Linked DNA regions of Aromatoleum aromaticum EbN1. The protein of the gene in region 4 interacts with the protein of the main gene of each other region in a pairwise test. Links are inferred from orthologs where the notes say so. Each region holds a gene or a part of one and is shown on either strand. Other genes may lie near its edges. The genes, in order: rplL, EBN1_RS10955, dnaQ and dnaE.

Evidence for each region.
Region 1: the proteins of dnaE (region 4) and rplL interact in binary tests that used the Escherichia coli proteins (3 or more experiments, as listed by UniProt). The link is inferred for Aromatoleum aromaticum EbN1 from one-to-one orthologs.
Region 2: the proteins of dnaE (region 4) and EBN1_RS10955 interact in binary tests that used the Escherichia coli proteins (3 or more experiments, as listed by UniProt). The link is inferred for Aromatoleum aromaticum EbN1 from one-to-one orthologs.
Region 3: the proteins of dnaE (region 4) and dnaQ interact in binary tests that used the Escherichia coli proteins (3 or more experiments, as listed by UniProt). The link is inferred for Aromatoleum aromaticum EbN1 from one-to-one orthologs.

Annotation. Positions count from the first base shown.
Region 1 is NC_006513.1:2,244,770-2,248,978, reverse strand. The notes cover bases 1-2,842. They hold rplL (50S ribosomal protein L7/L12), read right to left. Parts: upstream 1,688-2,842; coding sequence 1,313-1,687; downstream 1-1,312. Other genes in these bases: rplA (50S ribosomal protein L1), read right to left, coding at 2,463-2,842; rplJ (50S ribosomal protein L10), read right to left, coding at 1,727-2,227; rpoB (DNA-directed RNA polymerase subunit beta), read right to left, coding at 1-1,135. Outside these bases: more of rplA, read right to left, coding at 2,843-3,161; rplK (50S ribosomal protein L11), read right to left, coding at 3,164-3,595; transcription termination/antitermination protein NusG, read right to left, coding at 3,698-4,209. UniProt on the Escherichia coli protein: The binding site for several of the GTPase factors involved in protein synthesis (IF-2, EF-Tu, EF-G and RF3). Is thus essential for accurate translation.
Region 2 is NC_006513.1:2,295,651-2,299,787, reverse strand. Bases 932-3,701 are described here. They hold EBN1_RS10955 (pyridoxal phosphate-dependent aminotransferase), read right to left. Parts: upstream 3,011-3,701; coding sequence 1,853-3,010; downstream 932-1,852. Other genes in these bases: mtnA (S-methyl-5-thioribose-1-phosphate isomerase), read left to right, coding at 3,138-3,701; EBN1_RS10960 (PP0621 family protein), read right to left, coding at 1,557-1,802; EBN1_RS10965 (sensor histidine kinase), read right to left, coding at 932-1,541. Also shown: more of EBN1_RS10965, read right to left, coding at 1-931; more of mtnA, read left to right, coding at 3,702-4,137. UniProt on the Escherichia coli protein: Shows aminotransferase activity with methionine and histidine as substrates, and to a lesser extent also with phenylalanine.
Region 3 is NC_006513.1:3,829,055-3,833,268, forward strand. The notes cover bases 1-2,847. They hold dnaQ (DNA polymerase III subunit epsilon), read right to left. Parts: upstream 1,861-2,847; coding sequence 1,141-1,860; downstream 1-1,140. Other genes in these bases: mutS (DNA mismatch repair protein MutS), read left to right, coding at 1-353; EBN1_RS18295 (fused MFS/spermidine synthase), read left to right, coding at 350-1,105; rnhA (ribonuclease HI), read right to left, coding at 1,897-2,358; EBN1_RS18310 (class I SAM-dependent methyltransferase), read right to left, coding at 2,355-2,847. Also shown: more of EBN1_RS18310, read right to left, coding at 2,848-3,095; gloB (hydroxyacylglutathione hydrolase), read left to right, coding at 3,094-3,885; EBN1_RS18320 (transglycosylase SLT domain-containing protein), read left to right, coding at 4,067-4,214. UniProt on the Escherichia coli protein: DNA polymerase III is a complex, multichain enzyme responsible for most of the replicative synthesis in bacteria. The epsilon subunit contain the editing function and is a proofreading 3'-5' exonuclease.
Region 4 is NC_006513.1:2,605,197-2,610,584, reverse strand. What follows is about bases 1,324-5,344. They hold dnaE (DNA polymerase III subunit alpha), read right to left. Parts: upstream 5,019-5,344; coding sequence 1,524-5,018; downstream 1,324-1,523. Other genes in these bases: EBN1_RS12400 (hypothetical protein), read right to left, coding at 5,061-5,344; EBN1_RS12410 (peroxiredoxin), read left to right, coding at 1,324-1,448. Also shown: EBN1_RS12420 (SulP family inorganic anion transporter), read left to right, coding at 1-334; EBN1_RS12415 (acylphosphatase), read left to right, coding at 327-614; more of EBN1_RS12410, read left to right, coding at 849-1,323; more of EBN1_RS12400, read right to left, coding at 5,345-5,388. UniProt on the Escherichia coli protein: DNA polymerase III is a complex, multichain enzyme responsible for most of the replicative synthesis in bacteria. This DNA polymerase also exhibits 3' to 5' exonuclease activity. The alpha chain is the DNA polymerase catalytic subunit.

The DNA.
Region 1 (4,209 bases), 360 kb from region 4 along the record:
CGCCGGGGCGCATCATGCGATAGATCGCGACGCGCGCCGCCCACTGGTCAGCGGTCTCGTCGATGCGCAGCGTCTGGGAGATGTACGCCCCGCGATCGAGATCGTTGACGTAGAGCGTCTCGAGGTCCTTGACGCCCGCGTCGCGCAGCTTGTCGAGCAAGTCTTCGGTGATCTCGTCGTTCGCCCGCGCGACGATTTCGCCGGTTTCGGCGTCGACGATGTTGCGCGCGATGATGCGCCCGAGCAGGAACTCGTCGGGAACGGAAATCATCTTCACGCCCGCCTGGTCGAGCTCGCGGATGTGCTTGGCAGTGATGCGCTTGTCGCGCGCGACGATCACGTTGCCGGCGCCGTCGGTGATGTCGAACTTCGCCACATCGCCGCGCAGGCGATCGGGCACCAGTTCGAACGCCGCCTCGTTGCCCCTGAGGTGGAACGCGTCGAAGTCATGGAAGGTCGCGAGGATTTCCTCCGGCCCCATGCCGATCGCGCGCAGCAGGATCGTCGCCGGCATCTTGCGGCGGCGGTCGACGCGGAAGTACAGCGCATCCTTCGGATCGAACTCGAAATCGAGCCACGAACCGCGATACGGGATGATGCGCGCCGAGAACAGCAGCTTGCCCGACGAGTGCGTCTTGCCGCGGTCGTGCTCGAAGAACACGCCGGGCGAGCGGTGCAGCTGCGAGACGATGACACGCTCCGTCCCGTTGATGACGAACGACCCGGTGGTGGTCATGAGCGGGATCTCGCCCATGTACACTTCCTGCTCCTTGACCTCCTTGACCGTCTCCTTCGGCGCATCGCGATCGAGAATCACCAGCCGCACGCGCGCGCGCAACGGCGACGCAAAAGTCAGTCCGCGCTGCTGGCACTCCTTGACGTCGAAAGCAGGTTCGCCGAGCATGTACTGTACGAATTCCAGCCGCGCGTTGCCGCTGTGGCTGGAAATCGGAAAGATCGACGTGAACGCGGCCTGCAGGCCATGGTTCAGGCGCGACGGAGGAGGCGTATCGGCCTGCAGGAAAGAGGCGAACGATTCGATCTGGGTTGCGAGCAGGAAAGGTACGTTCAACACTGCCGCGCGCTTGGCGAAGCTCTTGCGGATACGTTTCTTTTCGGTGTAGGAATACGCCATGGATGCTCCGGGTAGAGGTCGGACGTCAAAGAGACAGAACGCAGCGCCCCGTGGGGTGCGGATCGGGCGGGAGGCGTGTAGACACCTGCGCTCGCACTGGGTTCTGGCTTCTTGGCGTTACAAAGCACGAAAGGGCTGGCGCTCCGGAGAACGCCAGCCCCGAAAAACAAACGGGTATTACTTGATCTCGACCTTGGCGCCGGCGTCTTCCAGCTGCTTCTTGATCGCTTCGGCGTCGGCCTTCGAGATGCCTTCCTTGACGGCCTTCGGCGCGCCGTCGACGAGGTCCTTCGCTTCCTTCAGGCCCAGGCCGGTGGCGGCACGGACGACCTTGATCGCCTCGACCTTCTTCTCGCCCGCGGCAAGCAGGATCACGTCGAACTCGGTCTTTTCCTCGACCGGGGCAGCGGCAGCGCCGGCACCCGGAGCGGCCACGGCCATCGAGGCAGCGGAAACGCCGAACTTCTCTTCGAACGCCTTGACCAGGTCGTTCAGTTCCATCACTGTCATCGAGCCGACGGCTTCGAGGATGTCTTCTTTGCTGATTGCCATTTCAAAACACTCCTAAATCGAAAACTATTCGGAAAACGCTCAGGCAGCCACTTCTTCCTCGCGTTTCTTCGCGAGGGCAGCCAGCGTGCAAGCGAAACCGGTCACCGGCGCCTGCATCACGCCCAACAGCCTGGCGAGCAACTCTTCGCGACTCGGGATCGATGCGAGCGCCTGCACGCCGGCCTTGTCGAGCGTATTGCCCGCATAGGAACCGGCTTTCAGCACCAGCTTGTCGTTACCCTTCGCAAAGTCGTTGAGCACCTTGGCTGCAGCGACCGGATCTTCCGAAATACCATAGATCAGCGGACCGACCAGCTGGTCCGACAGCCCGGCAAACGGCGTTTCGGCGATCGCGCGGCGTACCAGTGTGTTTTTCAACACACGCAGGTAAACGCCAGATTCGCGGGCCTTGGCACGCAGCCCGGTGAGATCGCCCACCGCTATGCCGCGATACTCGGCCACCGCGATGGTCTGTGCGTTGGCCACTTGTGCCGACACCTCTGCCACTACGGCTTTCTTGTCATCGAGATTGAGACCCACAGGCCTTTCCTCCTTTCAAGTCCACACGCGAACCGCAAAACTGCGATTCGCACCCACGGCGACCTGGATCAGGAGCGCGGCCGAAAAATCAGCCAGAATCCTGTTCTGGGTACACCGTCTGCGCAGGCCATTGTCGAATGCTTAAGCGGTCACAGAGCGACCACACCTGCGGTCTTTGACGATTCGCCCCGGCACCGCAGCGCCGGGGCGACCCAAAGTTCTAGTTTCAGCCTTGTCAGGCGGCGTTGATGCTCGACGGCTCGACGCGAACGCCCGAACCCATCGTGCTCGACAGCGCCACCCGACGCAGGTAAATACCTTTCGACGCGGCCGGCTTGGCTTTCACGAGTGCATCGACCAACGCGCCGAGGTTCTGCTGCAGGGCTTCGGTGCTGAACGATGCCCGGCCGATCGTCGCGTGGATGATGCCGCCCTTGTCGGTGCGGTACTGCACCTGACCGGCTTTGGCGTTCTTCACCGCGGTCGTCACGTCCATCGTCACGGTTCCCACTTTCGGGTTCGGCATCAGCCCGCGCGGGCCGAGAATCTGGCCCAGCTGGCCGACGACGCGCATTGCGTCCGGCGTGGCGATGCACAGATCGAAATCGATGTTGCCGGCCTTGACCTGCTCGGCGAGATCTTCGAAACCGACCACGTCGGCTCCCGCTGCACGTGCCGCTTCAGCCTTGTCGCCCTGCGCGAAGACCGCGACGCGGACGCTCTTGCCGGTACCGGCGGGCAGCACGACGGAACCGCGCACCAGCTGGTCCGACTTGCGCGCATCGATGCCGAGGTTCACGGCGATGTCGATCGACTCGTCGAACTTGGCCGTCGCGCATTCCTTGACCAGCGCCAGTGCTTCGGTCACGGGATAAGTGCGGTTGCGGTCAACTTTGGTGCGCAGCGCCTGAACACGCTTGGAAAGCTTCGTCATGATTACAGCCCCTCCACGGTGATGCCCATGCTGCGGGCGGAACCGGCGATGGTGCGCACCGCGGCTTCCATGTCGGCAGCAGTCAGATCGGCCATCTTGGTCTTGGCGATTTCCTCGACCTGGGCGCGCGTGATCGAACCGACCTTGTCGGTGTGCGGCTTCGGCGAACCCTTCGTGATCTTCGCAGCCTTCTTGATCAGGATCGTCGCCGGCGGCGTCTTCATGATGAAGGTGAAGGACTTGTCGGCGAACGCCGTGATCACCACCGGAATCGGCAGACCGGGCTCGAGCCCCTGGGTCCGGGCGTTGAACGCCTTGCAGAATTCCATGATGTTCAGGCCGCGCTGACCGAGTGCGGGACCGATCGGGGGGCTGGGGTTGGCTTTACCAGCTGGCACCTGCAGCTTGATATAGCCGGTGATTTTCTTCGCCATTGCGGCTAGCTCCTGTCTTGAGTACAAACGCACCGGCCACGGCCGGCGCTCCTCGCTACGCCCGGTTCATCGGGCACGTCCGGGCCCGGAGGCCCGCCTGCGTCAGGTCTTTTCGACCTGACTGAAATCCAGTTCGACAGGCGTCGCACGACCGAAAATCGTCACGGACACCCGCAGCTTGCTCTTGTCGTAATTAACGTCTTCCACCGCGCCGTGGAAATCGGTGAACGGGCCTTCCTTGACGCGCACGACTTCGCCCAGTTCCCACAGCACTTTCGGGCGCGGTTTCTCCACGCCTTCCTGCATCTGCTGCATGATTTTCTCGACTTCCTTTTCGGAAATCGGGGACGGTTTGTTTGCCGTGCCGCCGACGAAACCGGTGACTTTTGGCGTCGACTTCACGAGGTGCCAGCTCTCGTCGTTCATTTCCATTTCGACGAGGACGTAGCCGGGGAAGAATTTCCGCTCGGAAATGCTCTTCTGGCCGCTCTTCATTTCGACGACTTCTTCGACCGGCACTAGAATCTGACCGAAAAAATCCTGCATTCCGGAGCGATTGATCCGATCCACCAAGGCGCGTTGGACGGACTTCTCGAAGCCCGAATAGGCATGTA
Region 2 (4,137 bases), 310 kb from region 4 along the record:
AAGTGGGCGCCGGGGGCGTTGTCCGCGAGCTCGAGCGTCGCGCCGTTCGCTTCGGCGAGTTCGCGCGCGATATAAAGCCCGAGGCCGGTGCCTTTCGGATGGGTCGTGAAGAAAGGTTCGAAGACGCGCAGCCGCTCGGCGGCGTCGATACCGGGCCCGTCGTCGAGCACGTGGAGCGCCGTGCGCCCGCCCGCATCGACAGCGAACACGCGTACCGAGCCGGGCTTGCCGGAGCAATAGCGCCGCGCGTTCGCGACGAGGTTGTCGAGGATCTGGTGCAGATGCGCGCGGTCGATGCCGAGCGTCGCGCGCGCCGGGATTTCGACGCGGAAAACGTCCCGTCCCGCCGCGCCGCCGAGTGTCGATTCCTCGATCAGCGAGGCGACGAAAGGCGCGAGGATGAGCGCCTCGGGCAGCGCTTCCTCGCGCCGGCCGAGCGCCAGCACGTCGCGCACCATGCGCTCGATGCGTCGCGCATTGTCGTTGATGATGCGCACCAGCCGGACCTGGACGTCGGCGCGCTTTTCCTCGGTCAGCAGCTCGGCCGCCTGCATCACCGCGGACAGCGGGTTGCGGATCTCGTGCGCCATGCTCGCCGTCAGGCGCCCCAGCGCGGCGAGCTTCATCTGCTGCATGCGCTGCAGGATCTCTTCGAAATCGGTCAGATAGACCAGCGTGGCGCCTTCGCCTCCGCCGCCTTCGCCATCTTCCCCGGCGCCGACGGCGCGGCAGCGCAGCAACTTGCCGGACGCGCGCATCCGCTGCAGCGCGCCGTCTGCGCTCGCGCAGCGGACGCGGAAATCGGAAAAGCTCTCGTCGAGTTCGGCGAGCAGCCGGCCTTCGAGCGAATCGACGCCGAGCAGCAGCGCGGCGCTCGGGTTGGCCTGGCGCACCCGGCCGTCGGCGCCGAGCACCAATACGCCGTCCTGCATGTCGCGGATGATGCGTTCATTGACGGCCTGCTGCTTCGCCAGCGCTACGCCGCGCAGCGTCGCGAGCGACTCGTTGGCTTTCGCGCGCAGCGCGAGCAGGCGCGCGACGATCGCGATGCCGAAGAAGCCGATGCAGACGAAACCGACCTGCAGGAAATCCGCCGAGGAGCGTCCGCTGAAAAACCGCCAGCTGTTCTCGGCGAGCACGACGACGGTCGCGAGCGACGCAAAGAACAGCACCGCGCGCCCCTGCGCGACCAGCCCGGCGCCGGCGAGGATCACCATCATCAGCACCGGGATGCCGCTGCGGTAGCCGCCGCTCGCCCACATGATCGTCGCGAGCACGGCGATGTCGATGACGACCTGCAGCATGATCAGCCGATCGAGGCCGATGCGCCGCGCAGCGTCCGGGAACCCCAGCGTCAGGACGGCGGCGATATAGGCGAACGCGACCGCGACGAGGACTTTCGGCGCTTCATGACCGAGCTGCAGCTCGCTGCCGGCGACGAGGAACAGCCCGGCGATGACGAGCCGGAAAAAGTTCAGGTAGCGCAGCGGAACCCAGCGCGACGGGTCCAGGTCCGGATCGGGGAATGCCGCCACAGCCATCGGGCGCACGCGCCGTCAGCGCCGCACGCCGAGGCGCCGGTGTTCCTCGCAGCAGAAAAACCCGTTGTCGTCGTGCACGCCTTCGCTCTCCGGCACATGCACGCCGCACTGGTCGCACGCGAGCATCGGTTCGGGCGCGTTCTTCGGTCCGCCCCGCCGGCCGCCGCCCGCACGCGCATCGCCTCCACGGGGCTTGCTCAACGCGCGGCGCACCCACCAGATGACGACGAGGACGAGAATGAAGATGAGCAGGTTTCGCACGAGCGGATCTATCAGGAACGAAGCGCGGCGAGTTTAGCACGCAGCCCGCGCTACACCCGGCACAGCCGCTCGCAGGCTGCGGCGAGCGTCGCCTCGTTCTTGGCGAAACAGAAGCGGATCACGCGCTCGTCGCGACCGTCGGCGAAGAACGCGGAGACCGGAATCGCGGCGACGCCGCTGTCGCGCGTCAGGCGTTCGACGAAAGCGGTGTCGGGCTCGTCGCAGATCGCGCGATAACGGGCGAGCTGGAAATACGTGCCGGCCGACGGCAGCAGTTCGAAGCGCGAGCCGCCGAGCGCGGTGCGGAAGAAATCGCGCTTGGCCTGGTAGAACGCGGCGAGCCCTTCGTGTCGCGACGCGTCCGCCATGTAATCGGCGAGCGCGAGCTGCACCGGCGTGTTGACCGTGAACACGTTGAACTGGTGCACCTTGCGGAACTCGGCCATCAGCTCGCGCGGCGCGACGACGTAGCCGACTTTCCAGCCGGTGATGTGATACGTCTTGCCGAAGCTGGACACGATGACGCTGCGCGCCGCGAGTTCGGCGTCGCGCGCGCAACTCTCGTGCCGCGTGCCGTCGAAGACGATGTGCTCATAGACTTCGTCGGACACGATGACGATGCCGGTGCCGCGCGTCAGCGCCGCAAGGTGCGCCAGGTCGTCGGCCGACCACACCGTCGCGGTCGGGTTGTGCGGGCTGTTGATCATGATCATGCGCGTGCGTGGCGTGATCGCGGCCGCGACCGCGTCCCAGTCGGGCCGGTAGTCCGGGGCGGCCAGCTGCAGCCGCACGACGCGTCCGCCCTGCAGTTCGATCGCCGGCGCGTACGAGTCGTACACCGGCTCGAACACGATGACTTCGTCACCCGGATGCACGAGCGCCGCGACCGCGGTGAAAAGCGCCTGCGTCGCCCCCGCAGTGACCGTGATCTCGGTTTCGGCATCGTACGCAGTGCCATACAGTGCCGCGACCTTGTGCGCGATCGCTTCCCGCAGCGGCGCCACGCCCGCAAGCGGCGCGTACTGGTTGAATCCGGCCCGCATCCAGTGCGCGACGCGCTCGAACAGCACGTCGTCGGCGTTGAAGTCGGGGAAGCCCTGCGACAGGTTGATCGCGCCGCATTCCTGCGCGAGACGGGACATCACCGTGAAGATCGTCGTGCCGACCTGCGGCAGGCGGGAGTCGATGCGGGCGGGGAAAGTGGGCATGGCAGGCGGCGCGCGCGAGAACTGGACCGCCGCATTCTGGCAGATGGCGCGAGAACGACCAATGAGGGGCCCAATACCGGGTCAACGCGGCAGCCCGTGCACGGCGCTGCCGTCGCGAAGCGTTAAAATGCGCCTCATGCCTACCCATCCGATTTTCACTCAACCCGTGCCGACGCTGGCTCGCGACGGTGACGCGATCGTGGTCCTCGACCAGACGCGGCTGCCGTTTCGCACCGAACAGCGCCGGTTGGCCACGCTCGCCGCGGTCGCCACCGCGATTCAGTCGATGGAAGTGCGCGGCGCGCCGCTGATCGGCGCGACTGCGGCGTTCGGCGTCGCGATCGCGCTGGGCAGCGACACGAGCGACGCGCAGCTCGACATCGCGCTGAAGACGCTCGCCGCGACGCGCCCGACCGCCGTCAACCTGCACTGGGCGCTCGGGCGCATGGAGGCGCGGCTGCGCCCGCTGCCCGCTTCGGCGCGGCTCGACGCGGCGTGGGCCGAAGCCGAGACGATCCGCGCCGGCGACGCCGAGACCTGTGCCGCGATCGGCGCCCACGGCGTCGCGCTGCTCGAAGCCGTCGTCGCGCGGCGCAACGGGCTTGTGCGCGTCATGACCCACTGCAACGCCGGCTGGCTCGCGACCTGCGGCGCCGGCACCGCGCTCGCGCCGGTCTACGCGGCCCATGCTCTTGGCATCGCCGTGCATGTGTGGGTCAGCGAAACGCGCCCGCGCAACCAGGGGCTGCTGACCGCGTGGGAACTGCGCGAGGCGGGCGTGCCGCACAGCGTGATCGCGGACAACGCCGCAGGAATTCTGCTCGCGCGCGGCGAAGTCGACCTCGTGATCACCGGCGCCGACCGCGTCGCGGCGAACGGCGACTCGGCGAACAAGGTCGGGACGTACCTGAAAGCGCTCGCAGCGCGCGAACACGGCGTGCCGTTCCACATCGCCGCGCCGCTGTCGACGATCGACTTCGCCTGCCCGGACGGCACCGCGATCCCGATCGAAGACCGGGGCCCGGCCGAAGTGCGCAGCGTGCAGGGCGTTGCCGCCGACGGCAGCGTGCAGAACGTCGCGCTCGTGCCGGACACCACCGGCGCCGCGAACCCGGCGTTCGACGTGA
Region 3 (4,214 bases), 1.2 Mb from region 4 along the record:
ACTACCCGGAATGCGCGAACGTGCACCTCGACGCCGTCGAACACGCGCACCGCATCGTGTTCCTGCACGCGGTCGAGGACGGGCCCGCAAGCCAGAGCTACGGCATTGAAGTCGCGGCGCTCGCCGGCATTCCGGGCTCGGTTGTGCGCGAGGCGAAACGGCGCCTGCGCGCACTCGAGAACCGCGAAGTCGGCAATGGGCCGCAGGCGGACCTCTTTGCCGCGCTGCCGGATCGTGAACCCGCGACGCCGTCGCACCCGGCGCTCACCGCGCTGGCCGAACTTGACCCCGACACACTGAGCCCGCGCGAGGCGCTCGAACGCCTGTATGCGCTGAAACGGATGACCGCATGAGCACCCCGATCGACATCAGCGAAGATCGCGGCGTCCGCTATCTTCATTTCGGCTCTGAATGGATCCAGGGCGCGATGCGCATCCGCCGGCCGCATGCGCTCGAACTCGCCTACACGCGCGAGATGATGGCCGGCCTGCTGCTGCGCGACGCCTTCGAATGGCCGCGCAACGCACTCGTGATCGGCCTGGGTGCCGCCTCACTGGTGCGTTTCCTGCATCGCCACTGTCCGCAAACGCGCATCCAGGTCGTCGAGATCGAACCTCAGGTCGTCGCGGCTGCCCGCCAGTTCTTCCGCTTGCCGCCCGAGGACGCACGTTTTTCGATCCACGTCGGCGACGGCGCCCGCTACGTGACGGAAACCGACAACCGCTTCGACCTGATCCTCGTCGATGGCTTCGACCGCCACGCGCGGGCCGGCGTACTCGACACTGCGCCGTTCTACGCCGCGGCGCGCGTGTGCCTGTCGGACGCGGGACTGATGTCGACGAACCTCTTCGGCCGCTCGCGCGGGTTTCGCGCCAGTGTCGAGCGGATCATCGACGCATTCGAGAATCGCGCGATCGCGTTTCCTTCGTGCGACAGCGGCAACGTCGTCGCATTCGGCGCGCAAGGCGAAGAGATCGCCGTGCCGGTAACGGAGTTGCGCGAACGCGCCCGGGCATTGAAAGACCGCGCCGGCCTCGACCTCGGCCCGACCGTCGCCCGGCTCGAACAGGCGGGCAGTCTGCCGGGTGGCCGGCTGATCCTGTAGCCGCGCCTGCGGTCGCTTCAGAGGCCCTCGTCCTGTCAGGCCGCGGCCGCTTCAGGTTCGGGCGCGATCCACAGGCAGGTGCCTTTCGTCCCTTTCGCGATGTCCTGCAGCACCCGCTCATGTTCGGCCAGCTCCTCGCCGCTCGCGCGGAGCACTTTCAGCGGAGGCCGATCGACGAGCACGCCTCCAGCTTCGGCGCTGCCCGGCACAGGCTCTTCGAGCACCATGATCAGGCTCTCCTGGCCGCGCGTCATCGCCAGGTAGACTTCGGCGAGCAGCTCCGCGTCGAGCAGTGCGCCGTGCAGCGTCCGGGACGCGTTGTCGATCTGGTGCCGGTCGCACAGCGCGTCGAGCGACGCCTTCTTGCCCGGGTTCTGCTCCTTCGCCATCTTCAGCGTATCGATGACACCCGCGCAAAGGCTGTCGAGCTTTCCGCGCCCGAGCCGCGACAGCTCGTGGTTCAGGAAGCCGACGTCGAAGCTCGCGTTATGGATGATCAGTTCGGCGTCGCGGATGAAATCCTCGAACTCGGCCGCGATGGCGCTGAACGTCGGCTTGTCGGCAAGGAAATCCTCGGTAATGCCGTGCACCGCGATCGCCTCGGCATCGATGCCGCGCTCCGGGTTGATATAGACGTGGTAATGCCGCCCGGTCAGGTTGCGGTTCAGCAACTCGACGCAGCCGATTTCGATGACGCGGTCGCCGTTGCGCCAGTCGAGTCCGGTGGTTTCCGTGTCGAGGACGATCTGTCTCATGCGTTTTTCCCCAATATTGTTCCAGGCGCCCTGGCTTCACCCTGCGACAGCCGCGCCCTGCCGGCGCACCGCGTCGACGCCGCGGCGCGCGAGTTCGTCCGCGCGCTCGTTCTCGACATGGCCGGCATGCCCCCGGACCCACACCCACTGCACCTGATGACGGCTCGCGGCTTCGTCGAGCGCGCGCCACAGATCCTCGTTTTTCACCGGCGCCTTTGCCGCGGTCTTCCAGCCACGCGCCTTCCAGCCGTGGATCCACTCGGAGATGCCTTTCTGCACGTACTGGCTGTCGGTATGCACGCGCGCGACGACCGGGCGCTTGAGCAGTTCGAGTGCCCGGATCACCGCAAGCAGCTCCATGCGGTTGTTCGTCGTGTGCGGTTCGCCACCCCAGATTTCCTTCTCGTGAGCCCCCGAGCGCAGGATCGCGCCCCAGCCGCCGGGCCCCGGATTGCCGCTGCAGGCGCCGTCGGTGAATATTTCGATTTGATCGGTCATTTAGTCTTCTGTACTCCGCCCGTCACCTGGCGCCCGCGCTGGGCCACCGGCGAGAGCCGTTTCGCTGCGGCGCGACGATCGCGCCAGTTGGGGGTGATCAGGCGCATCCCCTGCACTCGCTTGATTCCCTGAATGATGTAGGTGCCCCCGAATATCGGCCACCAGCGGTCCCCCGCCTTGTCGATGAATCGCCAGCGTTCGAGCCATTTCCCGCTCGTGACCGCGGGCGCGTAGCAGCCGAAACTGCCGGACTGGGTTTCGAATCCGAGCAGCGCGAGCCAATCCTTCGTCCGGCGCACGGACAGGTACTGTCCACGCCACGGGAATGCGCCGTCGTCGCGTGCCAGCAGGCGGCGCACGCCCCACAGGCTGAGCGGGTTGAAGCCGCTGATGATGGCGTGGCCCTCGGGCACCAGCACGCGTTCGACCTCGCGCAGCACCTGATGAGGGTTCGGCGAAAACTCGAGCACGTGCGGCAGCAGCACCAGATCGAGCGTGGCGGTGGCGAACGGCAGCGCTTCCGCGTTGGACATCACTTCGGCCTCGCCCAGCCGCGCGCAACGGAAGCGAAACGGCATGCGGTTGCCGCGCAGGAACTCGTGCTCGGGGAGCCCGATCTGAACTGCGTTGTAGCCGAAAATATCGGCCACCAGGACGTCGAACCTGGCCGATTCCCACTGCAGCAGGTATTGTCCCTGCGGGGTTTCAAGCCAGTCCGACAGACTGAGGATGGACATGAACGATCAGCACTCAAAAATCGGCAGCATCGAAATTATCCCTCTCCCGGCGTTCCGGGATAACTACCTGTGGCTGCTGCGTTGCGGCCAGCTTGCAGCGGTCGTCGACCCCGGTGACGCGGCAGTCGTCGAAGACGGTCTCGCGGCGCAGGGACTCGACCTTTGCGCGATCCTGCTGACCCATCACCACGCGGATCACGTCGGGGGCGTCACCGAACTGATCGCAAGCCGCGACATCCCGGTGTTCGGCCCGGCTGCGGCCGACATCCAAGGCGTGAACAATCCGGTTGCCGAAGGCGACGAAGTCAGTCTCGACCGACTCGGCATCCGCTTTCGCGTGCTCGAAGTGCCCGGCCATACCGCAAGCCACATCGCCTATCTCGCGCCGGGCCTCCTGTTTCCCGGCGACACCCTCTTCAGCGCCGGCTGCGGGCGGCTGCTCGGCGGGACTGCCGCCCAACTTCACGCTTCGCTGCGCCGCCTCGCAGATCTGCCCGGCGACACCGCCGTGTATTGCACCCATGAGTATACGCTCGCCAACCTCGCGTTTGCGCGTGTCGCCGACCCCGGGAATCCCGAGCGGGACGAGTGGCTCGTCGAATGCGAGGCGCGGCGCGATGCGGGGCGCCCGACCCTGCCGACCACGATTGCACGCGAGCGGCGCGTGAACCCCTTCCTGCGCACGGGTGAACCGGCAGTGATGGGCGTGATCGCCGATCGCACCGGCGTGCGTCCACGCGATTCGCTCGAATGCTTCGCGGCCCTGAGGGCCTGGAAGGACGTTTTCTGAGGGCCCCAGGAAACGGCTTTGCCGTTTCCGCCCCCCGAGGGGGACAAGAAAACTTGGGGCGGCCCGGCGTTTTCTGAGGCGAAAAACCGCTGTCCGCGCCCCGTCATCGACACCGGTTTGACGCCCCCTCGCCCCTGCCCTAGAGTCCACCCTCTTTTTCCTCTCCCGGGGCGCCGGCTCGATGGCGATTCGTTTCGCAAGCCTCCTGTTTCTCGTGTTCCTGGGCATCGCTTCGGGGTCTGTCGTGGCATCCACGGATTCGGCGACGCCGACTCTCTCGCCGGAGCCGGGCACAACTACCCTTATGGTCGGCGATGACACCGCTCCGG
Region 4 (5,388 bases):
GGTATTCGGCAGCCTGTTTTTCGGCGCGGCGAACAAGCTCGAGAACCTGCTGCTGATGCAGGAGGGCCATCCGGACGCCGTGATCCTCGATCTCGAAAAGGTCATCAACATCGACACCACCGGCCTCGACGCGCTCCAGACCCTGCACCGCACGCTGCAAAAGCGCGGCGCGCAGCTGATCCTGTGCGACCTGAACGACCAGCCCGCGTCGCTCGTGTTCCGCTCCGGATTCCAGGCGAGCCTCGGCGACGACAACATCGCGGCGAACATGACCGAAGCCCTGATCCGCGCCCAGCAGCTGCGCGGATACGAACCGGAGCTGTCGTATGCCTGACGCAACCGTTTCACGCCGTCTGACGATCCGCGGCCGCGTGCAGGGAGTGTATTACCGAGCGAGCGCACAGGATGAAGGCGTTCGCCTCGGACTGGAGGGATGGGTGCGCAACCGGCTGGACGGCTCGGTCGAGGCGCTGGTCGCGGGTCCCGAGACAGCGGTTGAACATTTCATCGAATGGGCGCGGCGAGGCCCACCGGCCGCCCACGTGCACGATGTGGCAGTCACTGCAGCGGAGTGGCCGGAGCCCGGCGCATTTTCGGTCCGTCCCACGGCATAGCGGCGCGACCGGAACCGCACGACGGCCCCTGCTGCCGGGAAGAGGCGACAGAAATATTTGCCGGACGCGGAACTCCGGAGCCAAACAGCCAACTCACTCATCCCTGTCGATGCAGAACGAAGCCTAACGATAGAGAAAAACTATCAACACACCATTGCAATTGCAATTTGACGCCTCGGACAGGGTGGCCCAAGATGCATACACCCCGTTCAAACCAAAGAGGAGAGATCAACCATGGCAGTCCTCGTAGGCAAACAAGCCCCCGATTTCGCCGCGGCAGCGGTGCTCGGCGACAATCAGATCCAGGACATCACCTTCTCGCAATTCACGAAAGGCAAGTACGCCGTCCTGTTCTTCTACCCGCTCGATTTCACTTTCGTCTGCCCGTCCGAGCTGATCGCGTTCGATCACCGTTTGGATGAATTCAAGAAGCGCGGCGTCGAAGTGCTCGGCGTGTCGATCGACAGCCAGTTCACGCACCTCGCGTGGAAGAACACGCCGGTGAATAGCGGCGGTATCGGACAAGTGCAGTATCCGATGGTGGCCGACACCAAACACGAGATCTGCCGTGCGTATGACGTCGAATCCGAAGGCGGCGTCGCGTTCCGCGGCTCCTTCCTGATCGACAAGGCCGGCGTCGTGCGCCACCAGGTCGTCAATGACCTGCCGCTGGGCCGCAACATCGACGAGATGCTGCGCATGGTCGACGCGCTGCAATTCACCGAAGAGCACGGCGAAGTCTGCCCCGCCGGCTGGAACAAGGGCAAGGCCGGCATGAAGGCTGACCCGAGCGGCGTCGCCGACTACCTCGCGCACCACGCCGAATCGCTCTGATCAGGGCTGTCGGATAGAAACGGCCGCGTCCCGGAAAGGGCCGCGGCCGTTTTGCTTCCGGCAGGGGACGAAAACTCAGTTCGGATAGAGCACTTCGACCGCGTCCGCCGGCAGCCACTGGCGCAGACCGTCGAGCAGCGTGTCGTCGAGGCGCACGCGCCAGCCTTCGCCGAGAGGCAGATCCGCTTCGGCAACCTCGTTGCGGTAACGTAGCCGGACCGGGCAGCCTCCTTCGCGGAACGGCGTCAGCAGGCCTTGCAGACGGTCGGCCGCAGCGCTCGCGCCCCCCGCAGCCTTCACCTCACCATTGACCGTCAGCTGCAGCGCACGGGCAAACCGGGAGCGCGCTTCGCCGAGCGTCATCAGCTTGTCGGCGACGATGCGCAGCCCGCCGGTAAAGTCGTCGTTGCTCACCTTCCCTTCGACCACCAACACTTCGTCGGTGACGATCTTGCTGCGCTGCGAATCGAACAGTTCCGAGAACACCGACACTTCGCGCACATGACTGCCGTCGTCGAGTACGACGAACGCCATCTTGCCGCGGCCGGTCATCTTCGTGCGCACGTCCATGACGACGCCGGCGAGCATCAGCAGATCCCGCGAAGGTTCGAGCTCGGCGAGCGGGCGGCGGACGAAGCGGCGCACCTCCTTGCGGAAACTGTTGAATGGATGGCCGGAGAGGAAGAAGCCGATCGCGAGCTTCTCTTCCTTGAGCCGCTCGCGTTCGCTCCACGGGCGGGCACGTACGTACTCCGGCGCGGCCCCGGCCGCTTCCGGGATCAGGTCGAAGAGCCCGCCCTGCATCGCATTGGCCGCCGCCTGCTCCGCCGCTTCCATCGCCAGCCCGACGGTCGCGAGCAAGCGCGCGCGGTCGGCAGTCCCGCTCGGCTCGATGAGGTCGAACGCGCCGGCGCGGATCAGCGCCTCGATGACGCGACGGTTGACCGCGCGCCGATCGACCCGCGCGCAGAAATCGAACAGGTCGCGGAACGCTCCGCCCGCCTCCCGTGCCGCGAGGATTGCGCGAACCGCCGGCTCCCCGGCTCCTTTCACCGCCCCAAGGCCGTAACGGATCGTTTTGCGGTCGGTCGGCACGAAGCGGAAGTCGGAAGCGTTGACGTCCGGCGGCAGGATCGTCACGCCGTTCGCGACGGCATCCTCGAAGAAGATCCTGATCGTGTCGGTGTTGTCGAGATCGGCCGACATCGTCGCGGCCATGAACGCCGCGCAGTGGTGCGCCTTCAGCCACGCGGTATGGTACGTAACAACCGCGTAGGCTGCCGTGTGGGACTTGTTGAAGCCGTACTCCGCGAACTTCGTCATCAGGTCGAAGAGCTGCTCGGCAAGCGCCGGGTCGTAGCCTTTCTGTTTCGCACCGGCGGCGATCGTCTCGCGGTGCTTCGCCATTTCCTCGGCTTTCTTCTTGCCCATCGCGCGGCGCAGCATGTCGGCGCCGCCGAGCGTGTAGCCGCCGATGATCTGCGAGATCTGCATCACCTGTTCCTGATACACGATCACGCCATACGTCGGATCGAGGCAGGGCTTGAGGTCCGGGTGGAAGTAGTCGATCTCCTGCTGGCCTTTCTTGCGCAGGATGAAGTCGTCGACCATCCCCGAGCCGAGCGGCCCGGGGCGGTACAGCGCGAGCACCGCGATGATGTCCTCGAAGCGGTCAGGGGCGAGCTTTTTCAGCAGCTTCTTCATGCCCTCCGATTCCACCTGGAAGATCGCGGTGGTGTTCGCGTCCTTGAGGATCTGGTACGCGGCCGGGTCGGTGAAGGGCAGCGCCGCGAGGTCGGGCTTCTCGCCGGTGAGGCGCTCGACATACTCGACGGCGAGCTCGATGATCGTCAGGTTCCTCAGGCCGAGGAAGTCGAACTTCACGAGGCCGACCGCCTCGACATCGTCCTTGTCGAACTGCGACACCGGCGTCGCCTCGTCGCCGTCGGCGATGTAGAGCGGGCAGAAGTCGGTGAGTTTGCCCGGCGCGATCAGCACGCCGCCGGCGTGCATGCCGACGTTGCGGCTCAAACCTTCGAGCGGTTCGGCGAGGCTCCACAGCTCCTGTACCGACTCGCCGTCGTTGCCGTCCTTCATCATCTCGCCGATCTGCGACTCCATCTCGTAGGCCTTGGCGAGCGAGACGGGCTTCGCGCCTTCGATCGGAATCAGCTTCGACAGGCGATCGCACAGCCCGTACGGCAGGTCGAGCACGCGACCGACGTCGCGCACGACCGCTTTCGACGCCATCGTGCCGAAGGTCGCGATCTGGCTGACCGCCTCCTTGCCGTAGCGGCTGCGCACGTATTCGATGACGCGGTAGCGGTTGTCCTGGCAGAAGTCGATGTCGAAGTCGGGCATCGACACCCGTTCCGGGTTCAGGAAGCGCTCGAACAGCAGCGCGTACGCGAGCGGGTCGAGGTCAGTGATGCGCAGGCTGTATGCGACGAGCGAACCGGCGCCGGAACCGCGCCCCGGCCCGACCGGCACGCCGTTTTCCTTCGCCCAGTTGATGAAGTCGGCGACGATCAGGAAGTAGCCGGGAAAGCCCATCTGGACGATCGTGTCGGTCTCGAACTTGAGCCGGTCCTCGTAAGTCCGGCGCTGGCGTTCCCGCTCGGCTTCTGCCGGGTAGAGCTCCGCGAGGCGTACTTCGAGGCCCGATTTCGCTTCGGCAACGAGGAACTCGTCGAGCGTCATGCCTTCCGGCGTCGGGAACTGCGGCAGGAAGTTCTTGCCGAGCTGCACCGTCAGCGAACACCGCCGGGCAATCTCGACCGAATTCTCGAGCGCCTCCGGGATGTCGGCGAACAGCGCGCACATCTCGTCCTGGCTCTTGAAATACTGCTCCTCGGTGAAGTCGCGCGGCCGGCGCTTGTCGGCAAGCACGTAGCCCTGCGCGATGCACACGCGCGCCTCGTGCGCCTTGAAGTCCTCGGGCTCGAGGAACTGCACGGGGTGCGTCGCGACGACCGGCAGCCCGAGCTTGCCCGCAAGCTGCACGGCTTGGCGGATATAGGCTTCGGTACCGGGATGGCCGGCGCGCTGCAGCTCGATGTAGAACGCGTCGGGAAACAGCTGCGCCCACTCGGCTGCGAGTCGCTCCGCGACGTCCGGATTGCCATTCACCAGCGCCTGGCCGATGTCCCCGCCCATCGCGCCCGACAGGCAGAGCAGATCCGATGCCGCGCCGTCGGCGAACCACTGCCGGTGCATCTCGGCTCGGCTGCGATACTTGTTGTCGAGATAGGCGCGCGTCAGCAATTCGCACAACTGCCCGTAACCCTTGCGGTTCCTGCAGATCAGCAGGGCACGGAAAGGTTTGTCGCGGTCCGCGTCGTTGGTGATCCAGGTGTCGACGCCGACGACCGGCTTCATGCCCTTGCCGCGGGCACCTTTGTAGAACTTGACCATGCCGAAGAGGTTGGCCAGGTCGGAAATGCCGAGGGCCGGCATGGCATCGGCGGCGGCGCGGGCGATTGCCTGGTCGATCTGGACGATGCCGTCGGAGATCGAATATTCGGAGTGCAGCCGCAGATGGATGAAACAGGGTTCGTGTGAGGCAGTCATGGGCTGAATTTTACCCGATGCCCTGCCACCTCACGTGATCGCTCAATGCTGCCGCGCGGCTTCGCGAGCCTGTGCCAGCGACCGCTTGCGCGCGTCGTCGGCCTCGAGAATCGCCTGCAGCTGCGAAGGCGGCAACGGCGCGCCGAGTTCCGCTTCGAGCGCGGAGATGAGTCGCGAAGCCGTCGACGTGATGCGGCGTTCGTCGGGCATTGCTCTACGCACCTGTGCCGGGGTGGCCCCGGTGATGCGCACGACCTCGCTGACGAAGTGGTCCTCGATCCGGCGGCTGCTCGCGGCGAGGAACGCCGTCGCGGCCGGGCTCATCGCGCTCTGGCCCGCCGGTTGCGCCAGCGCCTGCGGCACGAGCGGC